DNA from 3 places in the Microbacterium sp. 2216-1 genome. Region 2 is predicted to be linked to each of the others. Evidence: riboswitches for the same ligand, from Rfam matches in the RefSeq annotation. Region 2 holds a riboswitch; each other region holds the start of a gene.
The links. A riboswitch is a leader RNA that binds a small molecule or an ion and turns the genes downstream of it on or off. The one in region 2 is predicted to bind thiamine pyrophosphate.
Positions count from the first base shown of each region.

Region 1: another riboswitch for thiamine pyrophosphate. It lies ahead of ACLD0U_RS13610 (ECF transporter S component); the one in region 2 lies ahead of thiM (hydroxyethylthiazole kinase).
Region 3: another riboswitch for thiamine pyrophosphate. It lies ahead of thiC (phosphomethylpyrimidine synthase ThiC); the one in region 2 lies ahead of thiM (hydroxyethylthiazole kinase).

Region 1 is NZ_JBKFTM010000005.1:143,671-145,927, forward strand. It holds gene ACLD0U_RS13605 (ABC transporter ATP-binding protein) at 1-495, opposite strand, end outside; gene ACLD0U_RS13610 (ECF transporter S component) at 512-1,150, opposite strand; TPP riboswitch at 1,143-1,252, opposite strand; gene ACLD0U_RS13615 (D-alanyl-D-alanine carboxypeptidase family protein) at 1,302-2,257, shown strand, end outside.
Region 2 is NZ_JBKFTM010000004.1:13,847-16,103, reverse strand. It holds gene ACLD0U_RS11960 (NAD-dependent epimerase/dehydratase family protein) at 1-799, shown strand, start outside; TPP riboswitch at 847-940, shown strand; gene thiM (hydroxyethylthiazole kinase) at 932-1,774, shown strand; gene ACLD0U_RS11950 (bifunctional hydroxymethylpyrimidine kinase/phosphomethylpyrimidine kinase) at 1,771-2,257, shown strand, end outside.
Region 3 is NZ_JBKFTM010000004.1:171,893-174,149, reverse strand. It holds gene thiC (phosphomethylpyrimidine synthase ThiC) at 1-1,322, opposite strand, end outside; TPP riboswitch at 1,319-1,426, opposite strand; gene ACLD0U_RS12750 (M56 family metallopeptidase) at 1,473-2,257, opposite strand, start outside.

The DNA.
Region 1 (2,257 bases), on a different contig from region 2:
TCCCGGCCGCATCGCAAGCGACCCGGCGAGCGCGAGGCGCTGCTTCTGCCCACCCGAGAGCGCCTTCGTCGGGCGATCCCGCGGCACGTCGAGGCCCACGGCGTCGAGCGCGGCGTCGACGCGGCGCCAGATCTCGTCCCGGGGCAGGCCGAGGTTCTCGCATCCGAAGGCGACGTCGTCGCCGACGCGCGCAAGGATGACCTGCGAGTCGGGGTCCTGCAGCACAAGACCGGCCCGGCCCCGCGCAGCCGCGGCGGGCAGGCCATCGATGAGCAGCTCGCCCTCGGCCTCGCCCTCCTCATCGCCACCGAGCACACCGGCCAGGCCATGCATGAGCGTCGACTTACCGGCACCCGAGGCGCCGAGCAGCAGCACCCGCTCACCGGGATCGATGCGCAGCGTGACATCGCGCACCGCCCAGGCGAGGCGACTGGCGTGCCGCCAGCCCCATCCACGCGCCTCGACCGCGGCGGGCGCGATCCCTCCTGACACCATGGCGATCGCCGGTCGGTCAGACCCGCTTGCGCACCTCTCGGCCCGAGCCGAAGCGGTCGAGAGCACCGGTAGCCGCGAGGCCCCGGGCGAGCAGCCAGCCGAGCAGACCGGCGAGTACGGCGCCCGAGATGACGGTGCAGATCAGGTAGACGACGGTGAAGGCTGCGTCGGCACCCGCGAACCACAGGATCATGTTGTTGATCCCGCCCAGCAGGGCGGCGCCGGCGCCGGCGAGCATCGCCACGGGCAGCGACCAGACACGGTACGCGAAGAGCAGGAAGATCAGTTCGGCGCCGAGGCCCTGCACGAGTCCGGCCTCAATGGTGAGGAACCCGCCCCACTGCGCGCCGGCCAGGGCCGAGACGACGGCGGCGAGGGTCTCGACGTAGATCGCAGCGCCGGCCTTGCGGATGATGAGGCCACCCAGCACGCCGGCGATCAGCCACGGCCCGTCGAGCAGTCCCTGCACGCCGGGCAGCAGCGGGTCGAGCAGCGCCTTGGGGCCGAGGTAGCCAACGTTCCACAGCAGGAACAGAACACCGCAGGCGACGCCCAGCACGCTGGCGACGACGATGTCGACGATGCGCCAGCGCCAGATCTCGGGGCGCATACGCCCCGTGTTCGTGGACGCGGAACTGGACGTGGACGTGCTCATAGGAACTCCTCCCTGCGCCGGCATGATCCGGATCAGGTTCGACGGTCGAAGCGCTCTTCGCTTCCTCTCAGCCCGGCGGTCCGGACTCCCGTGGTGGTTCATCGATCATATCCCGCCGACCGCACACAGGGACGTTGGGTAGCGTGGACGGGTGACCACCTCCCCCGAGTCCACGCGCCCCGCCACGCGCCGTGAACTGCGCGAGCGTGCCCACCCGCAGACGACGGAGTCCTCTCGTGCTCCGTTGCCCGCATTCGGTGACACACTGCGCACTCCTGACAACACCGTCATTGATGACGTGCCCGCCCCGAACGACGACGCCGTCGACGACGCCGAACGCTTCTCAGACGCGCCACCCCTGGGCGACACGCGGGCTTCCGCCCCGTCGTGGGATACCGGTTTCGCCGCGTATGCCGTCGATACTGTCGCTGTGGACGCCGTCGAGAACGACCCGGAGCCGGCATTCCTCAGCGCCTTCGACGATGACGATGCTCCGACGCGCGAGAACCCGGTGCTCTCTCCCGACGCCAGCGAGCCCAGCGGCACGGCCGTCGGTTCGGATGCTGCGGACGGGGCCTCTGCGCCGCAAACGGCTTGGGCGGATGAAAAGCGGCCGCCGACCGCACTGACCTGGCTCGATACCGCGACGTTGAAGGCTGAGTCGCTGCCGGAACCCCGGAGCACGCCCGACCTCTTCGACGGCGCACATCTGGCGCCGAGCTGGCGACGCCCGGGAGTACTGATCCCCCTCGGGATCGTCGGAACCCTGTGCGGCGCATACGTCGCCTCGACTCTGCTGTGGCCGCTCGACGCGGTCGCTCCTGCAGCGGCCGCCGTGAAGACAGAGATCGCGCCGGCAGAAGCGGCAGCGCTCACCTGGCCGGAAACCGGCAGCGCCGCCGTCGCGGTAGAGGGAATCGGGCCCGCCTCATCGACGACCGAGCGCGACGAGATCGCCAGCATCACGAAGGTCGCCACGGTACTGATGATCCTCGACGAGCTGCCGCTGGAGCCCGGCGAGGAGGGACCGAGCTTCGCCTTCGACTACGGCGACACGCTGGAGTACTGGCAGTACCGCAACCTGAACCAGTCGGCGCTCGATGTGCC
Region 2 (2,257 bases):
CCGGCTGCGCGAGCAGCAGTGGGACGAGATCGTCGATATCTCCTCGCGCGCGGATCACGTGGGTGCGGCCGTCGCGGCGCTCGGCGACAGTGCGGCGCACTGGACGTACGTGTCGTCGGTCTCGGTGTACGCCGACGAGGTCACCGTCGGTCTCGACGAGACCGGGCCGCTCCACGCGCCCGCGCAGCCGGGCGACGAGTACGACTACAGCGCCCAGAAGGTCGCCGCCGAACAGGCGGTGACCGCCCTGGGCACGCGGGCCGGCATCGTCCGGCCCGGACTGGTGGTCGGCGCCGGCGATCCCAGCGACCGCTTCGGATACTGGGCGGCGGCCTTCGCACGCGCCGGTGACGGCGCGGTGCTGGCGCCCGACAGTCGCGACCGATTCGCTCAGGTGATCGACGTCGACGATCTCGCCGGGTTCATCACCGCTGCCCGGCGCACCGGTGTCGTCAATGCCATCGGTGATCCGCTGCCGCTGAGCGACCTGCTCGACGCCTTCCGTACCGAGTCCGGTCATTCCGGCCCGGTCCGGGTGGCCGACGACGACTGGCTCGATGCGCACGGCGTGCAGTACTGGATGGGGGAGCGCTCACTGCCGCTGTGGCTGCCCGCAGACATGCCGGGCTTCGCGCAGCACGACAACCGTGCGTACCGCGCCGCCGGCGGGGGATTCACGCCCCTTGACCAGACGATCCGGAGCGTGCTCGCCGACGAACGCGCTCGGGGACTGGACCGCGAGCGTCGTGCCGGTCTGACCCGGCACGACGAGAGCGAGCTGCTCGCACAGCTCGTCTGAGCCGGGTCCGGTCGACGCCCGATCCGGCGGGCTTCGCTAGACTCGCGCACAGTGACACGGGGTGCCGCAGAAGCGGCTGAGATCACACCCGTCGAACCTGATCTAGTTCGTACTAGCGAAGGGATGTCGTCCATGAGCGATCGTCTGCGCCCATCCGTCCGTATTCCGGCCGCCGCCGCCGAGCTGCTGCGCGAGGTGCGCCGAACACCTCCGCTGACCCAGTGCATCACGAACACCGTGGTGGCGGGCTTCACGGCCAATGTGCTTCTGGCGACGGGGGCGGCACCCGCGATGGTCGGCATCGTCGGCGAGTCCGGGATCTTCGCCGGCATCGCCGATGCGCTGCTGGTGAATCTCGGTACTCCGCCGCCCGAGCAGCGCGCGGCCATGTCCGAGGCGGTGCGCGGCGCGAACGCGGCGGGCACGCCGTGGGTGCTCGACCCGGTCGCGATCGGAGCACTCCCCGTGCGGACGACACTCGCCGCCGAGCTGGTCGCCCAGCATCCGACGGCCGTGCGCGGCAACGCGAGTGAGATCCTCGCCCTGGCCGGCACCGGTGCCGGCGGACGGGGCGTCGACGCCGTCGATGCCCCGGAGGCCGCCATGGAGGCGGCCCGTACGATCGCCGCACGGTGGGGGAGCGTGGTGGCGGTCTCGGGCGCCACCGACCTGATCACCGACGGGGAACGGGTGATCCGGATCGCCAACGGCGACCCGCTGCTCACGCGCGTCACCGGGGGAGGGTGCGCGCTCGGAGCCGTCATGGCCGCCTTCCTCGGCGCGGCCCGAGCAACCGGGGCCGACGCCATGACGGCGGTGGCTGCGGCGACCCTGGTCTACACCGTCGCCGCCGAGCGCGCGGCGAAGGTCGCCGCGGGCCCCGGCAGCTTCGCCGTCGCGTTCATCGACGCGCTCGCTGCGGTCGAGACAGACGATCTGCTGCGCGACGCCCGGATCGAGGAGGACGCACGGTGACGTACGACCTGTCGATCTACCTGGTCACCGATCCGCACCTGTGCGGTGCGCGCGGTGTCGTGCAGACCGTCCGCGATGCGGTCGACGGCGGCGCCACCATCGTGCAGCTGCGCGACAAACACGCCGACGACGACGCCATCGTCGAGCAACTCGTCACCCTGTCCGAGGCCATCGACGGACGCGCGCTGCTCGTCGTCGACGACCGCGTCGACGCCGTTCTTGCCGCACGCCGCCGGGGAGCCCGCGTCGACGGGGTCCACGTGGGACAGTCCGACCTGCCGGCGACCGAGGTGCGGCGCCTGCTCGGGCCGGATGCCCTCGTCGGCCTCACCGCGAACACGCCGGAGCACCTGGCGGCGCTGCGCGACCTTCCGACCGGGACAGTCGACTACATCGGTGCCGGGGTGATCCGCCCGACGAGTACGAAGCCCGATCACCCGGCCCCGCTCGGCATCGCAGGCTTCGCCGCGCTCGCCGCGCAGA
Region 3 (2,257 bases), 160 kb from region 2:
GTGATGTGGTCGTAGCCGGGGGCGATATCGGTGGCCAGCGGCCCGAGAGTGTAGAACGGCGCGCCGTGGCACAGTTCCTGCTGGCGTTCGACGTTCTCGCGGATCTTGTGCAGCGGCACGTGACCGGGCCCCTCGACCATGACCTGCACGTCGTACTCCCAGGCCCGCTGCGTGAGCTCGGCCAGCGTGTCGAGCTCGGCGAACTGCGCGGCGTCGTTGGCGTCGGCGATCGAGCCGGGGCGCAGGCCGTCGCCGAGCGAGAAGGCCACGTCGTAGGCGGCGAAGATCTCGCACAGCTCGTCGAAGTGGGTGTACAGGAAGTTCTCCTGGTGATGGGCGAGGCACCAGCCGGCCATGATCGATCCGCCGCGCGAGACGATGCCGGTGACGCGCTCGGCAGTCATCGGCACGTAGCGCAGCAGCACGCCGGCGTGGACGGTCATGTAGTCGACGCCCTGCTCGCACTGCTCGATCACGGTGTCACGGTAGATCTCCCAGGTGAGGGCGTTCGCGTCACCATCGACCTTCTCAAGGGCCTGGTAGATCGGCACGGTGCCGATGGGGATCGGTGAGTTGCGGATGATCCACTCCCGCGTGGTGTGGATGTCGTTGCCCGTCGACAGATCCATGAGCGTGTCGGCGCCCCACTTCGCGGCCCATTCGAGCTTCGCGACCTCGTCGCTGATCGAGCTGGTCACGGCGGAGTTGCCGATGTTCGCGTTGACCTTGACCAGGAACGCCTTGCCGACGATCATCGGCTCGGATTCGGGGTGGTTGACGTTGTTGGGAATGATCGCGCGGCCCGCGGCGATCTCGCTGCGCACCAGCTCGACGTCGCACTGTTCGCGCAGCGCGACGAACCGCATCTCGGGGGTGATGATGCCCCGGCGGGCGTAGTGCATCTGCGTCACGCGGTGGCCGGCCTTGGCACGGACCGGTACCGGTGTGCGCCCCTGCCATTGCTGCGAGGGTGCGCCGCGGCGCACGGCCGTGCGGCCGTCGTCTTCGAGGCGGTGCCCGCGGGCGGCGTACGTCTCGGTGTCGCCGCGCTCGGCGATCCAGGCGGACCGCCATGGTGCGAGCCCCTCCTCGGGGATGCTACCGGGACCCATCGTGCGGTACACCTGCAGCGGGGGATTGGCCGAGCCGTTGGGCGAATCACTCTGCTGGATCTCGGTGACCGGAACGCGGATCCCGTGGGTCGCGTCTTCGAGCCAGGCGAGCCGGTGGGCGGGATGCTGCTCACTCGACTGCGGCGTCGCCGATGTCGAGGCGGCGGATGCCGAGGACGGGACTTCGGATTTCGGGGTGCGTGCAACCACGGAACTCTCTCACTTCCTACGCCGGTATCAACCGGATCAGGTTCGACGGTCTCAAGCGCGTCAGCTTGATCTCAGCCCTTCTCAGGGCACCCGTGTGGACAGTCCATGTGTACTACGGACGACGAAGGTGGGCAAATCCGGGTCGGCCACTCAGGTCGCGAGACGGCAGCCGGTGAGGATGACCGACAGATATGGTCCGTGCACCACGACGGCCATCAGGGCGAACGCGGCGGTCGCCGCGCCGAGCGCGATCGCGGGAACGAGCGACGCGCCGATGCGCGCGGGGGAGACCAGGTGCCCGATGCGATCGGGCCCTGCGGCATGCAGCACGACCCGATGGGGCGTCGGAGCGTGAGCGCCGACCGTGCCGCCGAGTTTGAGCAGCGCGCTGGCGAGGGCCGGGGTGCCCGCTCGGCGCGAAGCGGCCCGGTCGGCGGCGATCTCGAGGTACAGCGGCACGGCATTGCGGATCGCGGACATCAGCGGGAGCCGGTGCAGAGGAGCGATCACGGCCTCGAGCACGCCGAGTGCGAGGTGATGGCGTCCGTGCACATGCTCGCGCTCGTGAGCGATCACCGCGGCGAGCTCATCGGGGTGCAGGACTTCGACAAGCCCGCGGGAGAGGACGATACCGCCGTGTCGGTGCGGCAGTGAGAACGCGGTCGGGCGCAGGTCGCGCGTGAGCATCACGCGGTGGCCGCCGACGATGCGAGAGTCGGCGCGAGCGGCGATATCGCGCGCGGTGGCCCGTGTCGCGCGGAGTCTGCGCACCCCGCGGAAGATCGCCGTCGCCACCAGAACCAGCGCCCCCGCCAGAGGAAGCGCGATGAGCAGCGCGACGGGGACCACGGTGTCGACGAGGTCGACCGCGGGGAAGGGGGACGACGCGTCCAGGCACCGTTGGCACACGCCGGCCATGCCGCTCGGCAGCACGG